Regions from separate parts of the Streptomyces sp. NPDC051133 genome, predicted to be linked through region 1. Evidence: riboswitches for the same ligand, from Rfam matches in the RefSeq annotation. Region 1 holds a riboswitch; each other region holds the start of a gene.
The links. A riboswitch is a leader RNA that binds a small molecule or an ion and turns the genes downstream of it on or off. The one in region 1 is predicted to bind thiamine pyrophosphate.

Region 1 (6,206 bases):
TGCAGAAGCCGTCGGTTTCGCCGACCTGGATTTTGTCGTTCTCGTCGAAGAGGATCGAGCGGACCACGGTCCGATCGCCCTGGGCGGCGGGGCCGCCGGGGTTGACGGGGAAGCGCGACTGCTGCGCGAGATGGCCGATGAGTGTGATGACCTTGTCTCCGCCCTTGGCGTGGGCGGAGTCGGTGTTCGTCGCGGCGGACGCGACAGGGGTGCAGGCGAGAAGGGTGACCAGGGCAGTGGCCGTGCCGAGACAGGCTGCTCTGATGGGGCGCATCGTGTGGCTCCTGAGGTTGATGCTCGTGGATGGTCAGGTGCCGCATTCATAACCTCGGCGGTGCCGCCGCCCGGAACGTCCCGGCGCGACCCACCGTCAGATCCGACCAGTCGGACCAACCCGGGACGAGAGACGGCCCGGACGACCGCGTACTACGAAGATCACGATCTACAGCCGGAGTACTAAGCCCTTGATCGCTCGCGATGTCATGATCCGGCGATGGATGAGTACGCGTGGCCCACGGGCCCCGAAGCGCCGGCTGCGGACACGGTGCTGGAAAGCTGGCCGGCAACCGTCGCGGCACTGCCCGTGGGGACCCACATCACCGGGGAAGTCATCGGTCGGCAGCCCTTCGGCGTCTTCCTGCGTATGGATGGCGTGCCGAACGCCATAGCGCTGGCCGAGATCACGTCCATGCCGCAGGGGATGGACCTCCCGGCCCTCGGGGCCATCGTCAGTGGTGAGGTCTTCTGGCACGCCGACAATCACCAGGTCAGGGTCCGCCTCGACGAGTGGCGGGCAGCCGACGAGTGATCGTCGTCGGGCCGTGCCTGGGCCGTCGCTGGGCCGTCCGAGGCCGCTCAGCAGTGACCGGTGACGCCTACTGACGACAGTCGTAGCATGCGGCAGCCGCAGGTCACCGAATTTGATCTGCGACACTGGTAACGCCATGCCTAAGCCCGGAGAACTCACTTTCGTCGCCCCGCGCGGAGCTCAGAAGCCGCCGCGGCATCTCGCCGATCTCTCGCCCGCCGAGCGCAAGGACGCCGTCGCCGAGGCCGGGGAGAAGCCGTTCCGTGCCAAGCAGCTCTCGCAGCACTACTTCGCGCGGTACGCGCACGACCCGGAGGAGTGGACCGACATCCCCGCCGGGTCGCGCGGCAGGCTGCAGGAAGCGCTGTTCCCGGAGCTGATGACCGTCGTACGGCATCTGTCCACCGACCAGGGCACCACCCGCAAGACGCTGTGGCGGCTGTTCGACGGGACCCTCGTGGAGTCCGTGCTGATGCGGTACCCGGACCGGGTCACCATGTGCATCAGCTCACAGGCCGGATGCGGCATGAACTGCCCGTTCTGTGCCACCGGGCAGGCCGGGCTGGACCGGAACCTGTCCACCGCCGAGATCGTCCACCAGATCGTCGACGGGATGCGGGCGCTCAGGGACGGAGAGGTGCCCGGCGGGCCCGCGCGGCTGTCCAACATCGTCTTCATGGGGATGGGCGAGCCGCTCGCCAACTACAAGCGGGTCGTCGGTGCGATCCGCGCGCTCACCGATCCCACGCCGGACGGGCTGGGCCTGTCGCAGCGCGGGATCACCGTGTCCACCGTCGGGCTCGTGCCGGCCATCCACCGGTTCGCCGACGAGGGCTTCAAGTGCCGGCTCGCGATCTCCCTGCACGCCCCCGACGACGAGCTGCGCGACACCCTCGTCCCCGTGAACACGCGGTGGAAGGTGCGCGAGGTGCTGGACGCCGGGTTCGAGTACGTCGAGAAGAGCGGGCGGCGGCTGTCGATCGAGTACGCGCTGATCCGCGACATCAATGACCAGGCGTGGCGAGGCGACCGGCTCGGGCGGCTGCTCAAGGGCAAGCCCGTGCACGTCAATCTCATCCCGCTGAACCCGACGCCGGGTTCGAAGTGGACCGCCTCGCGGCCCGAGGACGAGAAGGCGTTCGTGGAGGCCATCGCGGCCCATGGAGTGCCGGTCACCGTCCGGGACACCCGTGGTCAGGAGATCGACGGAGCCTGCGGTCAGCTCGCCGCCACCGAGCGGTAATCTGGCCGGGTCCACACATCTTCATATTCCGACAGGGGAGCGCCACAGCGCTGAGAGTGCGGCGGACAGGGCCGCAGACCCTCTGAACCTCGCCCAGGTCATTCTGGGTAGGAAGTTCGGTCATCACTCAAGCTGTTGCGCCCTGCCCGGCCTGCCGTACGGAAAGGCCGGGCAGGGCCGCGTCTCTTCCTGGCCAACCCCCAGGAGGACAACCAGTGCAGAACAAGACCTTCGTGGCCGTGGCGGTCGGGCTCGGCCTGATGGGCCTGTCCGCGTGCGGTTCCGGCGAGGGCACGTCGTCCGCGGACTCCCGGACCGTGACCCTGGTCAGCCACGACTCGTGGGCCGTCTCCAAGAACGTGCTGCGGGACTTCGAGAAGCGGTCCGGGTACAAGGTGCGGGTCCTCAACGACGGCGATGCCGGCCAGGCCGTCAACAAGGCCATCCTGACCAAGGACAACCCGCAGGGCGACGTCTTCTTCGGCGTCGACAACACCCTGCTCTCCCGCGCCCTCGACAACGGGCTGTTCGAGCCGTACACGGCCAAGGGCCTCGACAAGGTCGGCGCCCCCTACCAGCTGGACAAGGACAAGCACCGGGTCACGCCCGTCGACTACGGCGACATCTGCGTCAACTACGACAAGGCCTGGTTCGGCAAGCACCGGCTGACCCCGCCGCAGTCCTTCGCCGACCTGGTGAAGCCGCAGTACAAGAACCTCCTCGTCACCGAGAACGCGGCCACCTCCTCGCCCGGCCTCGGCTTCCTGCTCGGCAGCGCCGCGCAGTTCGGGAACGACGGCTGGCAGGACTACTGGAAGAAGCTCAAGGCCAACGGCGTCAAGGTGGTCGACGGCTGGGAGCAGGCCTATTCCCAGGAGTTCTCCGGCTCCACCGGGGGCAAGAAGGCCGGCGGCGACCGCCCGCTCGTGGTGTCGTACGCCTCCTCGCCGCCCGCCGAGGTGATCTACGCCGAGAAGCGGCCCGCCACCGCCCCGACCGGCATCGCCACCGGCACCTGCTTCCGGCAGATCGAGTTCGCCGGGGTGCTCGCCCACGCGAAGAACCCCAAGGGCGCCGAGGCGTTCGTCGACTTCCTGGTCTCCAAGGAGTTCCAGGAGGACATGCCGCTGAAGATGTACGTCTACCCGGTGGTGCAGGGCGCCGCGGTGCCCGCCGAGTTCACCGAGTTCGGTCCGGCCGCCCGGCACCCCGAGACCATGGCGCCCGGCAGGATCGCCGCCAACCGTGACCAGTGGGTCAAGTCGTGGACCTCGCTCGTACTGAAGTAGCCCCTCGCGCCCCGCGCGAGGGCAGCCGCACGGGGAACGCGGCGCGGCTCGGGCTCATGGCCCTGCCCGTCGCGTTCTTCGCGCTGTTCTTCGCCTGGCCGGTCGCCGCGATCGTCACGCGCGGGCTGAAGGCCGACGGCGTCTGGCGGTTCGGGCGGATCGTGGACGTGGTCACGCAGCCGGACATCCGGCACGTGCTGTGGTTCACCACCTGGCAGGCGCTCGCCTCCACCGCGCTGACCCTGGTGCTCGCGCTGCCCGCCGCCTACGTGTTCGCCCGCCTCGACTTCCCGGGCAAGCAGCTGCTGCGGGCCGTGGTCACCGTGCCGTTCGTGCTGCCGACCGTCGTCGTGGGCAGCGCCTTCCTGGCGCTGGTCGGGCACGGCGGGCTGCTGGACCGGCTGTGGGGCGTACGGCTGGACACCACCGTGTGGGCGATCCTGACGGCCCACGTCTTCTTCAACTACGCGGTCGTCGTGCGGACCGTCGGCGGGCTGTGGGCCCAGCTCGACCCCCGTCAGGAGGAGGCCGCCCGGGTGCTGGGCGCCTCGCCCCTGCGAGCCTGGCGGAAGGTGACCCTGCCCGCGCTCGCGCCCGCCGTGGCCGCCGCCGCGCTGATGGTGTTCCTGTTCACCTTCACCTCCTTCGGCATCGTGCAGATCCTCGGCGGTCCCACCTTCTCCACCCTCGAAGTGGAGATCTACCGGCAGACCTCCGAGGTTCTCGATCTGTCGACGGCCGCCGTCCTCACCCTCGTCCAGTTCGCCGCCGTCGGCGCGATCCTCGTCGTGCACGCCTGGACGGTACGGCGGCGGGAGGGCGCCCTGCGGCTCGTGGCCCCGGAGTCGACCGCGCGCCGGCCGCGCGGCGCCGGGCAGTGGGCGCTGTTCGCCGGGGTGCTCGTCACCATCGCGCTGCTGCTCGTCCTGCCGCTCGCCGTGCTCGTCCGGCGCTCCCTCGACGCGCCCGGCCTCGGCTACTACCGGGCGCTGACGGACGCCGACGGCGGTACGTTCCTGGTGCCGCCCGTGCACGCCGTGTGGACCTCGCTGCAGTACGCCGTCGCCGCCACCGCGATCGCCCTCGTGATCGGAGGTCTCGCGGCCGCCGCGCTGGCCCGCCGGGACGCCGGGCGGCTGGTACGGGGCTTCGACGCGCTGTTGATGCTGCCGCTCGGCGTGTCCGCCGTGACCGTCGGCTTCGGTTTCCTGATCGCGCTCGACAAGCCGCCGCTGGACCTGCGCCAGTCCTGGTTCCTGGTGCCGCTCGCGCAGGCGCTGGTCGGCGCACCCTTCGTCGTACGGACGATGCTGCCGGTGCTGCGTGCGGTCGACGGACGGCTGCGTGAGGCCGCCGCCGTGCTCGGGGCGTCGCCCTGGCGGGTGTGGCGCGAGGTGGACCTGCCACTGGTGCGGCGGGCGCTGCTGGTCGCGGCCGGGTTCGCGTTCGCCGTGTCGCTCGGTGAGTTCGGGGCGACCGTGTTCATCGCCCGGCCCGACAGCCCGACGCTGCCGGTCGCCGTGGCCCGGCTGCTCAGCCGCCCCGGAGACCTCAACTACGGCCAGGCGATGGCCCTTTCGACCATTCTGATGGTGGTGTGCGCCGCCGCGCTGCTGCTGCTGGAGCGGCTGCGCATCGACCGGACGGGGGAGTTCTGATGCTGCTCGGGCTCAAGGCCGCGACCGTGCGCTTCGGCGGGCGGGCCGTGCTTGACGCCGTCGACCTCGATGTCGCCGAGCACCAGGTGGTGTGCGTCCTCGGGCCCAGCGGCAGCGGGAAGTCGACCCTGCTGCGGGCCGTGGCCGGGCTGCAGCCCCTCGACTCCGGGCGGGTGCTGCTGGACGACCGCGACCAGTCCGGCGTGCCCGCGCACCGGCGGGGCGTCGGCCTGATGTTCCAGGACCACCAGCTCTTTCCGCAGCGGGACGTCGGCGCCAACGTGGCCTTCGGGCTGCGGATGCACGGCGTGGCCAAGGGGGAACGGGACGCGGCGGTGGGGAAGTTGCTGGAGCTGGTCGGGCTGCCCGGGGCCGCCCGGCGGGCCGTGGCCGGGCTGTCCGGCGGTGAGCAGCAGCGGGTGGCCCTCGCCCGCGCGCTCGCGCCCCGGCCGCGGCTGCTGATGCTGGACGAGCCGCTCGGCCAGCTCGACCGCTCGCTCCGGGAGCGGCTCGTGGTCGAACTGCGGGAATTGTTCGGCCGGTTGGGGACGACCGTGCTCGCGGTGACGCACGACCAGGGTGAGGCGTTCGCGCTGGCCGACCGGGTGGTGGTGATGCGGGACGGGCGGATCGCGCAGTCCGGTACGCCCCTGGAGGTCTGGCAGCGGCCCGCCGACGCGTTCGTGGCCCGCTTCCTCGGGTTCTCCAACGTGATTCCGGCGACGGTCGTGGGGGCGGCCGCCGACAGTCCCTGGGGCAAGCTGCCGGTGCCCGACGGCTCCGCGCAGGGGGAGCGCACGCTCCTGGTCCGGCCCGCCGGCGTCCGCCTCGTCCCGGCCGGCGAGGGCCTGCCCTGCACGGTGACCGCCCGCACCTTCCAGGGCACCCATGTGGCCGTTCACCTGCAGCCCGAGGACGCTCCGCGGCTGGAGGCGGCCTGCGCGCTCCGGGACGCACCGGAGGCCGGCGCCCGGGTGGGCGTGGAGTTCGACGCGCCGGAAATCGTCGTGCTCGACTGATCACCCTGCTTCTAGGGTGAGCCCATGACACTCCTCGCACACGATCGCTACTGTGACGAAATCGGCCACCAGGTCGGTCAGTTGAGGGCCCTGGTGACCTCCGGCGCCGATCTGTCGGCCACCGTGCCCACCTGCCCGGACTGGTCGCTGGAACAGCTCGTGCGGCACATGGGCGGCGCCCTGCGCTGG
Region 2 (6,206 bases), on a different contig from region 1:
GATGCACGGCGGCCGGGGCTGGCTGATCGGCGGGCTGCCCTTCGACCCGGCTCGCGCGGACGTCACCACACGCCTCGGCGACACGGAGGTGTGGCGGCTCATCGCCGATGTCCACCACCCCGTACACCTGCACGTGACGGGCTACCGGATCCTCTCTCGCGACGGGCGCCCGCCCCTCCCCCACGACGCCGGCCTCAAGGACACCATCTCCCTACGCCCCGGAGAGTCAGCGGAAATCATCACCCGCTTCGACGCATACCGAGGTCGCTACCTCTTCCACTGCCACAACGCCGAACACGAGGACATGGGCATGATGGCCAACCTGCGCATCACCTGAAAACGCCCCACCGGCCCGCCCGTCGGGGCTGCTCCTCGCACATCACCCGATCCGGTCACAGCCCCGTCGCGCGCCCCCATCGTCCACACGGTCGCCGTACGCTCGCCCCTCAGGCAACACCCGCACAAGGGGGGACCATGAATCGCAGAACGCTCGCCTGCACCGCCGCCGCCATCGCCGTCCTGAGCACGGCCACCGCCTGCAAATCCACCACCGCGACGGACAACAGCGGCAGCACCTCCACCGCGACGGCCGGCACCGGCACCAGCGGGGGCAAGGACGGAACCGTCACCAAGAAGACCGTCCCGAAGTTCGTCGGCATGGGCCTGCAGTCCGCCCAGGACGCCGCTCAGAGCGCCGGGTTCTACCGCCTGAAGTCACACGACTCCCTCGGCCGCGACCGCATGCAGATCCTCGACCGCGACTGGAAGGTCTGTTCCCAGAACCTCAAGGCCGGCACCGTCGCGGCGACGAACTCCGAACTGGACTTCGGCGCGGTCAAGCTGGCCGAGACCTGCCCGGCACACGACCAGGCCGCCCCCTCTGCGGCCGGCGGGGAGATGCCCGATTTTCACGGCAAGAGCGTCAAGGCCGCCCGGGACGCCCTCGACTCCAGCACCTCGATCACCGTGAACGACGCGACCGGGGCCGGCCGGATGGTGCTGCTCGAATCGAACTGGCAGGTGTGCACGCAGAAGCCGGCCGCCGGGACGAAGCCGGCCGGGCAGCCGGTCACGCTGAACGCGGTCAAGTATGGCGAGCACTGCCCGTAGACATGGACGAGGCCCGGACCGCCATGACCCGGGCCTCACTTGTCACATGGCGGCACTCCGACGCTCAGGAGAGTTCCCGGAACCACTTGGCCAGGAAAGCCGGGACGAGCACCGCGTATGCCGCCAGCAGAGTCAGATAGAGGACGATGAAAGTCTTCTGGCTTCCGAGGAACAAGAAGATGAAGCACAGCAGACCGTAATCCACGGGCAGGAGTGCGACGCCACGGGTGACGGAGGCGGGTGACACCGGACGGAGGCGTACGCCCGCTTCCCGCTTCTTCAGCTGCTCCGCCAGAATGCCCCCGAAGAATAACACCAGGGAAGCGAATTGGAAGATGATCGGAGTGAGCAGGAGAGCGGGAAATCTCAGGTCGGCGAAACGGTAGAACGAGATCAGTACCGCCGCATGAATTCCCAGTAGTTTCGCGCAGTCCATCACATGATCTATCCACTCTCCTCGCGGACTGGCAGATCGGTTCAAGCGCGCCAGCTGACCGTCCGCGGAGTCGAGAGCGTAACCGCCGAGCAAGGCGAGAGCGACACAGCCTCCCAACACATCGGTAGGCGGGTGAAGGGCGATCGCCGTGATGGCGGAAAGGGTCACCAGACCGCTCACGACGGTCACGTGGTCCGGTGAAAGACCGAGACAGTGTGCCGTCGCCGCGAGCAGCTTTCCCGCCGGCCGATTGACGAACCGGGAGTAGATCGAAATCCCCCGCGCAGGCTTCTGCATCCTCGAGAGCTGCGTCAGTGCGTTTGAAAACTCCACTTGCAGGACTCCGGTGCGTTCAGTGTGCCAGTTCGCCCCACGACTTCAGGCCGGTCAGACCACGGGACTCCCCGTCGCTCTGCTCGCGATCCACGGCGCGTTCCATCTCGAGCCGTTTGACATGCTATCGGCTCGACTATGGATTCCCGCTCATCGACGAGGGTTGTCTCTCGGAAAGTGGCCGGGCGTCTTCGGCATGGGCCCGGGCGCGGCGCCGCAGATGTCTCACCGGGCGGAGGCGGCGTTCCAGTCGACCAGCTGGACGATCACGCCGTTCGGATCGCGCACTTGGAACGCGCGCTCGCCCCACTCTTCCTCCGTCATGGGCATGGTGATCGTGACGCCTTCGGCGCGCAGGCGCTCCAGTTCGTCTTCCAGGTGGTCGACGGTGAAGGCGAGGATGAGGCCGGCGGCGTGGTCGTCGCGCTGGTCCGCCGGGAGGGTGTCCAGTCCCCGGCGCAGGAAGATGACGTTCATCCCCGCGTCGTCGCGGCCGAGGGACGCGAAGCCGTCGGCGGCCATCTCCTCGCGAAACCCGAAATGTCGCTGCAGGAAGGCACTGGAGGCCTCGACATCCTCGACGTTGAGCGACACGGCACTGGAGGTGATCTTCACTGGTGCTCCCTCGGCTCGATTCTCTGTACGCAGTACAATGTACATTGTACATTGTACGCCGAATCGGTGGGAGAGACTTGCCCCGTGCCGACAGAACGAACGAGCGCGGGCGACCCGGCCCGCACACTGCAACTGCTGTGGCGTGACCTCGCCCCTGCGGGCGGCCGCGGGCCGCGGCGCGGGCTGAGTATCGACACGGTGGTCGAGGCGGCCACCGCCATCGCCGACAACGAGGGCCTGGACGCCGTGACGATGCGCCGCGTGGCGAAGGAACTCGGCGTGGTACCGATGACGCTCTACACCTACGTGCCGGCCAAGGCCGAACTTCTCGACCTCATGCTGGATGCCGCCTACGCCCGCATGCCCCGACCGGACACGGCCGGGCTGTCCTGGCAGCAGCGCGTCACCGCCGTCGCCGACGAGAACAGAGCACTTTTCGAACGCCACCCCTGGGCCGCGGCCGTCTCCACCTCCAGGCCCCCGCTGGGACCGGGACTGATGGGGAAGTACGAGCACGAGCTCTCCGCGTTCGAGGGCCTCGGGCTCAGCGACCTGCAGCTGGACGACTGCCTGAACCACCTGCTCACCTTCGTACAGGCATCAGCCCGCGCCGCCGCCGACGCCCGATCCGCCCGCCACGACAGCGCCATGAGCGCCCAGCAGTGGTGGCAGGTCAACGCCCCGCTGCTCGCCCGGGTCCTCGACGCGAACGCCTACCCGACGGCCGTCCGCGTCGGCACGGCGTCAGGCACCGCACACGGCACCGCCTACGACCCCGACCACACCTACGCGTTCGGCCTGCGCCGCATCCTCGACGCGTTCGCCGTCCTCATCGACCGCAACCGAAACCCCGACACCGCCGGCTGACGCCACACCCGGAGCCGGGGCAGGCCGGCGCCGCGGGCGCCGGGCTCGTGGCGGAGCGTTCGGGGTATCCGTGGGCGTTCGCCCTGACCGCCCTGCCGGGGTCGAGCCGGGTCCTCGCAGCGAAACCGCCGACGCCCTGGTACCGATTCCGAAGTCACGCGGTCACGCGGTGCGACAGATCCTCCCGCCCCGGCCCTGGCCGGAACCGGTCACCGGAACGGGCTATTCTGGCCGGCGTACCTGGACACGGGGTGCCCCCGCACGGGGGCTGAGATCACACCCGTTGAACCTGAACCAGTTAGGACTGGCGGAGGGATGTCGTATGTCGTTGCCGTATGCCCATGAAGAGACGACCGTCGCCGAAGCGCGGGGCGTCTTCGACGGCCGGATGCCGACGGCCCCCGGGGACCTGCGGGTGGAGGCGCGCGGCATCACGCCGGTGCCCGAGGACGCTCGCTACGGCAGCCCCCGGCGGCTGTTCACCGTGTGGTTCGCCCCCAACCTGACCATGACCGGCGTGTTCACCGGCACCGTCGGAGCGGCCCTCGGACTGGACTTCGCCACCGCGCTGCTCGCCGTGGTGCTCGGCACCCTGCTCGGCGCCGTGCCCACGGCCTACCTGGGGACCTGGGGCAGCCAGACCGGGGCGGGCCAGCTGCCGCTGGCGAGGCTGGCCTTCGGACGGGCCGTCGCTCTGCCGGGCGCCCTGCAGTGGCTGTCGTCCATCGCCTGGGACGCGCTGATCGGTCTGTTCGGCGGGGACGCGCTGGCCCAACTGTTCGGCTGGCCGTTCTGGTTGGGTGTCCTGGTGATGCTGGCGGCCCAGGGGGCGCTGGGCGTGATCGGTTACGAGGCGATCCACCGCCTGCAGACGGTGATGACCTTCGCGCTCGCCGCCTCGCTCGTCGCGTTGGCGGTGAAGCTCACGCACGGCACCCAGCCCGCGACGGCCGCGACCGCGCACGGCGCCGACCGGGCGGGCGCGTTCGTGCTGACCTGCACCGTCGCGCTGAGCCTCGCCCTCTCGTGGGCCCCCTACGCCAGCGACTTCAGCCGCTACCTGCCACGGACGGCGTCCCGTCCGCGCATGTTCTGGTACACCCTGCTCGGTGTCGGCGTGTCCTTCGTCGCGGTGCAGGCGCTCGGCCTGTGGGGCGCCGCGCAGTTCACCGACCAGACCGCCCGTGGCGTGGACCGGCTGCTCGGGGGCGGCGCGCTCGGCGCGTTCGGACTCCTCGCCGTCGCTCTCGCGGCGCTGTGCAGCAACGCCATGAACGACTACAGCGGATCGCTGGCGCTGCAGACCGTCGGCGTGCGGCTGCCGCGGCCGGTCGCCGCCGCGCTCGCCGCGGTGCTCGGTTTCCCGCTGGTGCTCTGGATGCACGCCGCCGACACCACCGCCCGCTTCCAGAACGTGCTGCTGTTCGTCGGCTACTGGATCCCGGCGTTCGTCGCGATCGTGATCGTCGACTGGGTGGCCCGCAAGCGGGCGCGCGGCGGCCGCCCCGTCGACCTGACGGCGGAGGAGGCGCAGCCGTGGTGGCCGGCTCCCACGGCCTTCCTCGTCGGTTTCGCCGTAGCGGTGCCGTTCATGAGCACCAGCCTGTATGTGGGCCCGGTCGCGCGGGCCCTGCACGGCGCCGACCTCGCCTACCCGGTGGCGTTCCTCGCGGCGCTGCTCGTCTACACGCCGTTGCGCGTACGGCGCCGCGCCTGACCGCGCCCGCTCCTCGGAGCAGTACTCGATCTCGCTCCCGTCGTCCTCGAAGCCCTGGTCGATCGACTCCCGGCTACGGCGATCAGCCGGGCTCGAGGTGGGCGCCTATCTCGCCGGCGACCTCGGGGTGGGCGAGATACTCCATGATGTTGTGGGCCTTGTCGCGGGCGTTGACGACGGCGACGTCGGTCACTGTGCCCGCCCATTCGTCGGCCAGCGGGCACCCGATGGTGACCGCGTCCGACGGGTACCACGCGTTCAGCCAGTCCGTCACCGTGTCGGGGCGCTTCGGCCCGTCGATGAGCAGCCTCTTGTACACGCTGTCCAGTCCCAGCGGGCTGCCCACCGTGGTGAGGTGGATCGTGCGCATGGTCGGCGAGAGCCGGGTGGTGAGGTCCATGCCGACCACCGTGCCGAGGCTGTGGCTGACGAGGATCACCTCCCCGTCCTGCGGGAACGTCTCCAGGACACCGTCCAGGACGGCGTCCCTGACGCCGTTCCGGTCGTCGAGGTACGCGGCCACGTCCTGGAGGACGAGGGCGATGGTCAGGGCATCGAGGTCGCTCCTGGCGGCCAGCCAGCTCAGCTGCCGGTGGAGGTGCCCGACGACGTCCCCCGGCGCGATCCGCTCGGCGTCCGGCTGCCTCTCCCGCGGGACGTTCCATCGGACGGCGGCCTCACCGATCATCTCCTCGTACACCGCTCGGGCCGTGGGCGACGCGGGAGCCGCTGCCTCCACCGGGGAGAGGCCGGTGGTCCCGGTGGCACGTGCGACGGCCTCCCGTGCCGGGAGCGCCTGCACCAGTCGGTCGCCGTAGTACGGGAACCAGGCATCGGCCGGGTCGATCGGCGGGAGTCCGGCACGGACGAGCCCCTGGTCGAGGCCGGCCGTCCACTCACGGCGCAGGGTTTCCGGGTCCTTGCCCTGCTGGGAGCGCCCGTGCAGGAAGACCAGATGGCGCTCACCGCCGAACGCGCCCTCCCGGGCACGCAGGCCCGTGTGCCTCACCGCCGTCGCGGCGGCCGGTGACGGTACGGCGGCCGCGGGCGCCCGGACCGGCGCGGCGGACTCCGCCGGACCGAGGCCCAGCCCGGACTCGGCACCCATGTCCGCCAGCGGGCCCGACG
Region 3 (6,206 bases), on a different contig from region 1:
GGCCGCGGCGTGGTGACCGGCGTACTGCACGAACCGGCCGAACTGCTCCGACCAGAAGTACGGCACCGGGTCGTAGGCGGCCGGGGTCTCGCCGAGGATGTTCGCGGCGACCGTGCGCGGCCCCTGCAGGGCGTTGTCCCAGTGGTGGACGAGCAGCCGCTCGCCGTAGCGGGCCGAGGGGAAGGAGGCGCAGTCGCCGACGGCGTACACGTCGGGCACGTTGGTGCGCAGGTGGGCGTCGGCGAGGACCTCGTGGTGCGGGCCCAGCTCGATGCCGGAACCGGCCAGCCAGGCGGTGGCGGGGCGGGCGCCGATGCCGACGACGACCGCGCCCGCGGGCAGCCGGGTGCCGTCGTCGAGCACGACCGCGCCGGGCTCGACGCGCTCCACGCGCGCGTGGGTGCGCAGCTCGGCGCCGGCGTCGGCGTACCAGCCGGCCATGGGGGCGGCGACCTCGGCGGGCAGGGCGCCGGCGAGCGGCCGGTCGGTGGCCTCCACGACGGTCACCGCGCAGCCGGCCTCGCGCGCGGCGGTGGCGAACTCGGCGCCGATCCAGCCGGCGCCGACGACCACGATGTCGTGCTGCCGGGCGAGCACCGGCCGCAGCCGCTCGGCGTCGTCCAGGGTGCGCAGCAGGTGCACCCCGGGGACGCCCTCGGTGCCGGGCAGCGTGATCGGCTCGGCGCCGGTGGCCAGGACCAGGACGTCGTACGGCACCGGACCCGCCTCGGTGTCCAGTTCGTGCGCGGCGGGGCGCAGGCCCAGCACCTCGCAGCCGAGCCGCAGCTCGACGCCGAGCGACTCGAAGTCGACCTCGAAGGCGGAGTCCTCGGCCTTGCCGAGCAGGACGGCCTTCGACAGCGGCGGCCGGTCGTACGGCTGGTGCGGCTCGGCGCCGATGATGGTGACGGTGCCCGTGAAGCCCTGTTCCCGCAGGGCGACCGCGGTCTGCACCCCGGCCATGCCCGCGCCGACGACGACCGCGCGCCGCGCCTGTGACGTGCCCTGTTCCGCTGTCTGCTCGCTCACCTGATCACCATAGACACGTGACGGACTGTCAGTCAGGGGGCGTGCTCGGTGACCTGTTCCACAACGCTCGTCCCGCTACCGGGCCGCGACTCCCACTGCCAGTCCTCCTCGAGTCGCACGCGACCGTCGGGCAGTTCGACGACCGTCGACACGCAGTGCCCGGAGGCCGTCGTGCCGTCGGTCCGCAACTGCACGTACCGGAAGTCGAGCCGGTCCCCCGCGCGCGTGCCGATCAGATGGCCGCGCACGACGTCGCCGCCCGCGTACCCGGCCCAGATCTCGCCGTCCTTCTCGTGGTACGCGAACCGGGTTCCGGTACCCACCTGACCTGGGGCTTGGTCCGCCACGGGGGCGAGGATCAGTCCGTCGAGCGAACGGGGCACGGCGAGGGGCTCCCTTACGGGCGGCGAGCGGGGCGGGCTAGGGTGGCCACCGTACAAGCACTCGCGGGAGCCCGGACGCACCGGGCTGAGAGGGAGGCTGGCGGCCTCCGACCGTACGAACCTGATCCGGGTCATGCCGGCGAAGGGAGGGGCTGACGCCCATGTCGTCACGCACGTCCGACGTCCTCGTCGTCGGGGGCGGAATCATCGGTCTGGTCACGGCCTGGCGCGCCGCGCAGCGCGGGCTCGCCACGGCCGTCGTGGACCCCGAGCCCGGGGGCGGGGCCGCACGGGTCGCGGCGGGGATGCTGGCCGCGGTCTCCGAACTGCACTACGGCGAGGAGCGGCTGCTCGCCCTGAACCTGGAGTCCGCCCGCCGCTATCCGGACTTCGCGGCCGAGCTGACCGAACTGACCGGGCACGACCTCGGCTACCGCCGCAGCGGCACCCTCGCGGTCGCGCTCGACGCCGACGACCGTGCCCACCTGCGGGAACTGCACGCCCTCCAGCAGCGCTGCGGGCTCGACGCCGAGTGGCTGTCGGGGCGGGAGTGCCGGCGCCTGGAGCCGATGCTGGCGCCCGGGGTGCGCGGTGGGCTGCGGGTCGACGGCGACCACCAGATCGACCCGCGCCGGCTGGCGGCGGCCCTGGTGGCCGCGTGCGAGCGGACCGGAGTGGTGTTCCACCGGGCGTGGGCCGAGCGGCTGGACGTGGTGGCGGGCCGGGCCGCCGGGGTCACCACCGCGGACGGCACCGGGCTGCGCGCCGGGCAGGTGGTGCTCGCGGCCGGCAGCCTGAGCGGACGGCTGGCGGGCGTGCCCGAGGCCCTGGTGCCGCCGGTGCGGCCGGTCAAGGGGCAGGTGCTGCGGCTGACGGTGCCCGAACGGTTCGCGCCGTTCCTGAGCCGGACGGTGCGGGCCGTGGTCCGCGGCGGCCAGGTCTACCTGGTGCCCCGGGAGAACGGCGAACTGGTCGTCGGCGCCACCAGCGAGGAGCTGGGCTGGGACACGACGGTCACCGCGGGCGGCGTGTACGAGCTGCTGCGCGACGCCCATGAGCTGGTGCCGGGCATCACCGAGCTGCCGCTCACCGAGACCCGGGCCGGGCTGCGCCCCGGCTCCCCCGACAACGCGCCGCTCCTCGGCCCGTCCGGCCTGGCCGGGTTGCTGCTGGCCACCGGGCACTACCGCAACGGGGTGCTGCTCACGCCCGTCACCGGGGACGTCATGGCGCAGGTGCTGGCCGGCGGTGCGCTGCCGGAGGAGGCCCGCCCGTTCACCCCGCAGCGCTTCGGCGCCGTACTCCTGGAGCAGTCCGCATGAGCATGTCCGTCACCATCTCGATCTCCGTCAACGGGGAGCGCCGGGAGATCGCCCCGGGCACCCCTCTCGACTCGCTCGTGACGACCCTCACCCCGGCGCCCTCCGGGGTGGCCGCGGCCGTCAACGAGACCGTCGTCCCGCGCGCGCAGTGGGCCTCCACCGCGCTCGCGGAGGGTGATCGCGTCGAAGTCCTCACCGCCGTTCAAGGAGGCTGAGCCATGGCCGACGATTCCCTGGTGCTGGGGGGTACGACCTACTCGTCCCGGCTGATCATGGGCACGGGCGGCGCGCCCAGCCTGGAGGTGCTGGAGCGGGCGCTGCTCGCCTCCGGTACGGAGCTGACCACGGTCGCGATGCGCCGGGTGGACCCCTCCGTGCACGGCTCGGTGCTGTCGGTGCTGCAGAAGCTGGGCATCCGGGTGCTGCCGAACACGGCGGGCTGCTTCACCGCCGGGGAGGCCGTGCTGACCGCGCGGCTCGCCCGGGAGGCGCTGGGCACGGACCTGATCAAGCTGGAGGTCATCGCCGACGAGCGGACGCTGCTGCCGGACCCGGTGGAGCTGCTGGAGGCGGCCGAGACGCTCGTGGACGACGGGTTCACGGTGCTGCCGTACACCAACGACGATCCCGTGCTCGCGCGGAAGCTGGAGGACGTCGGCTGTGCGGCCGTGATGCCGCTGGGCTCGCCGATCGGCTCGGGGCTCGGCATCCGCAATCCGCACAACTTCCAGCTGATCGTGGAGCACGCGCGCGTGCCGGTGATCCTGGACGCGGGGGCCGGTACGGCCTCGGACGTGGCACTGGCGATGGAGCTGGGCTGTGCGGGGGTGATGCTCGCCTCCGCCGTCACGCGCGCGCAGGAGCCCGAGACGATGGCCGCCGCGATGAGGCACGCGGTGGAGGCGGGCCGGCTGGCCCGGCTGGCGGGGCGGATCCCGCGGCGGCACTTCGCCGAGGCCTCCTCGCCCGCCGAGGGCCGCGCCCACCTGGATCCGGAACGCCCGGCCTTCTGATCACATGAGTGACAGATCGCACGAGAGTCACAGCTCTGCTGCATTCCGCCCCCCGAACGGCGCAACGCGCGGCACTGTCGGTCGTCCCTCGTAGACTCCCCTGCGTGGATACGACCCTTCAGGACCCCCTCGTCGGGCAGGTGCTCGACGGCCGCTATCGCGTCGACGCACGGATCGCGGTCGGCGGGATGGCCACGGTCTACCGGGCCCTGGACACCCGCCTCGACCGTGTTCTCGCGCTGAAGGTGATGCACCCGACGCTCGCGGCCGACGGCTCCTTCGTGGAGCGGTTCATCCGGGAGGCGAAGTCCGTCGCCCGGCTGGCCCACCCCAATGTCGTCCAGGTCTTCGACCAGGGCACCGACGGGTCGTACGTGTACCTGGCGATGGAGTACGTCGCCGGGTGCACCCTGCGGGACGTACTGCGGGAGCGGGGCGCGCTGCAGCCGCGGGCCGCGCTGGACATCCTGGAGCCGGTGCTGGCCGCGCTCGGTGCCGCGCACCGGGCCGGTTTCGTGCACCGCGACATGAAGCCCGAGAACGTGCTGATAGGGGACGACGGCCGGGTCAAGGTCGCCGACTTCGGGCTGGTGCGGTCCGTGGACACGGTGACCAGTACGACGGGTGCCGTGCTCGGGACCGTGTCGTACCTGGCGCCCGAGCAGATCGAGCAGGGCACCGCCGACCCCCGGGTCGACGTGTACGCGTGCGGTGTCGTGCTCTACGAGATGCTGACGGGCGGGAAGCCGCACTCCGGGGACTCCCCCGCCCAGGTGCTGTACAAGCACATCCACGAGGACGTGCCGTCGCCCTCGGCGCTGGTGCCGGGGCTGCCGTACGAGCTGGACGAGCTGGTCGCGTCGGCCGCCGCGCGCACCCCTGAGGTCCGGCCGCAGGACGCCGTGGCGCTGCTCGCCCAGGTGCGGGGTGCCCGCGAGGCGCTGAGCGACGTCCAGCTGGACGCGCTGCCGCCGCAGGCCCTGGCCGCGGACCACGACAACGCCGACGACCGGACGAGCGTGATTCCGCGCTCGCTCACAGTGCCCCGCCCGCTGCCCGTGGGCGAGGACGAGCCCGCCGACGGCGTCCTGCGCACCAGCCGGCTCCAGGCCCCGCCGGCGCCGGACCGGCGGCCGCGGCGCCTGGTGCCGGCCGTCGTGGTCGCCGTGCTGCTGGTGCTCGGCCTGGGCGCCGGGGTCTGGTACATCAACTCCGGCCAGTTCACGAAGGTGCCGCCGCTGCTGTCGAAGAGCGAGGCGCAGGCGCGGGCACGGCTGAAGGCGGCCGGTCTGGAGGCCGGGCGGGTCAAGCGTGAGTACAACGACACGGTCGGGCGGGGCACGGTCATCGGCAGCGACCCGGCGTCGGGCGCCCGGATCCGGGACCACGACTCGGTGACGCTGACGATCTCGCTCGGCCCGGAGATGGTGAACGTGCCGGACGTGGCGGGCCGCCCGCTGGCCCAGGCGCGGGCGCGGCTGAAGGCGGACGGCCTGGAGCCGGGCATGGTGACCCGGCAGTTCAGCGAGGACGTCCCGAAGGGCTCCGTGATCGGCACGACCCCGCGGGCGGGCACCCGGCGGCACGCGGACTCGGCCATCGCGCTGACCGTCAGCAAGGGCAGCCCGGTCGACGTGCCGGACGTCACCGGGGAGGACCTGGACAGTGCCCGGCAGGATCTGACCGACGCCGGGCTGAAGGTGAAGATCGCCCCGCAGCAGGTCAACTCCGAGTACGACAAGGGCGAGGTGGCGCGGCAGAGCCCGGGCGACGGCAGCCAGGCCGCCGAGGGCGACACGGTGACGCTGACGCTGTCCAAGGGCCCCGAGATGGTCGAGGTGCCGGACGTGGTCGGCGACAGCGTCGACGACGCGCACAAGGCGCTGGAGGGCGCCGGGTTCAAGGTGGACGAGGACCGCGGGCTGCTCGGGCTGTTCGGCGACACCGTGAAGAAGCAGTCGGTGGAGGGCGGCGACACGGCGCCCAAGGGGTCGACCGTCACGATCACCATCCGGTGACCGGGGTCACCGGGGACCGCGGTCCGGGCGCGGGGGCGGACATGACACCCTGAACGGGTGAGTCCCGTTCAGTCGTCCCTCCCGCGCAACCCCGTCGGCGGTCATGTGCCCGTGGCCGGCGGCCTGCACTCCGTGGGGCTGTCGTACGCCCGTGACCTGAAGGCGGAGACCGTGCAGGTCTTCGTCGCCAACCCGCGCGGCTGGGCCACGCCCGCCGGGAACCCGCGGCAGGACGAGGCGTTCCGCGCGGCCTGCGCCGAGGAGTCGATCCCGGCGTACGTCCACGCCCCCTACCTGATCAACTTCGGTTCGCACACCGAGGCCACCGTGGAGCGGTCGGTGGAGTCCCTGCGGCACTCGCTGCGGCGCGGGCGGGAGATCGGCGCGCTGGGCGTGGTGGTGCACACCGGGAGCGCGACCGGCGGACGGGCCCGGGACGTG

Region 2: it holds a riboswitch for thiamine pyrophosphate, as region 1 does, so the genes downstream of both, AB0N17_RS04430 (cytosine permease) here and AB0N17_RS16930 (thiamine ABC transporter substrate-binding protein) in region 1, are expected to answer to the same signal.
Region 3: it holds a riboswitch for thiamine pyrophosphate, as region 1 does, so the genes downstream of both, thiO (glycine oxidase ThiO) here and AB0N17_RS16930 (thiamine ABC transporter substrate-binding protein) in region 1, are expected to answer to the same signal.

The regions. Positions count from the first base shown of each region.
Region 1 is NZ_JBFBBK010000014.1:126,345-132,550, forward strand. Features, by position in the region: gene AB0N17_RS16915 (hypothetical protein) at 1-274, opposite strand, end outside; gene AB0N17_RS16920 (hypothetical protein) at 494-808, shown strand; gene rlmN (23S rRNA (adenine(2503)-C(2))-methyltransferase RlmN) at 945-2,051, shown strand; TPP riboswitch at 2,075-2,183, shown strand; gene AB0N17_RS16930 (thiamine ABC transporter substrate-binding protein) at 2,267-3,340, shown strand; gene AB0N17_RS16935 (iron ABC transporter permease) at 3,397-4,998, shown strand; gene AB0N17_RS16940 (ABC transporter ATP-binding protein) at 4,998-6,017, shown strand; gene AB0N17_RS16945 (maleylpyruvate isomerase family mycothiol-dependent enzyme) at 6,042-6,206, shown strand, end outside.
Region 2 is NZ_JBFBBK010000003.1:12,227-18,432, forward strand. Features, by position in the region: gene AB0N17_RS04405 (multicopper oxidase domain-containing protein) at 1-337, shown strand, start outside; gene AB0N17_RS04410 (hypothetical protein) at 475-1,110, shown strand; gene AB0N17_RS04415 (CDP-alcohol phosphatidyltransferase family protein) at 1,175-1,843, opposite strand; gene AB0N17_RS04420 (VOC family protein) at 2,105-2,494, opposite strand; gene AB0N17_RS04425 (TetR/AcrR family transcriptional regulator) at 2,579-3,361, shown strand; TPP riboswitch at 3,599-3,694, shown strand; gene AB0N17_RS04430 (cytosine permease) at 3,684-5,078, shown strand; gene AB0N17_RS04435 (serine protease) at 5,161-6,206, opposite strand, start outside.
Region 3 is NZ_JBFBBK010000045.1:39,420-45,625, forward strand. Features, by position in the region: gene AB0N17_RS34280 (FAD-dependent oxidoreductase) at 1-1,029, opposite strand, end outside; gene AB0N17_RS34285 (hypothetical protein) at 1,062-1,412, opposite strand; TPP riboswitch at 1,466-1,577, shown strand; gene thiO (glycine oxidase ThiO) at 1,574-2,734, shown strand; gene thiS (sulfur carrier protein ThiS) at 2,749-2,949, shown strand; gene AB0N17_RS34300 (thiazole synthase) at 2,953-3,747, shown strand; gene pknB (Stk1 family PASTA domain-containing Ser/Thr kinase) at 3,852-5,765, shown strand; gene AB0N17_RS34310 (deoxyribonuclease IV) at 5,823-6,206, shown strand, end outside.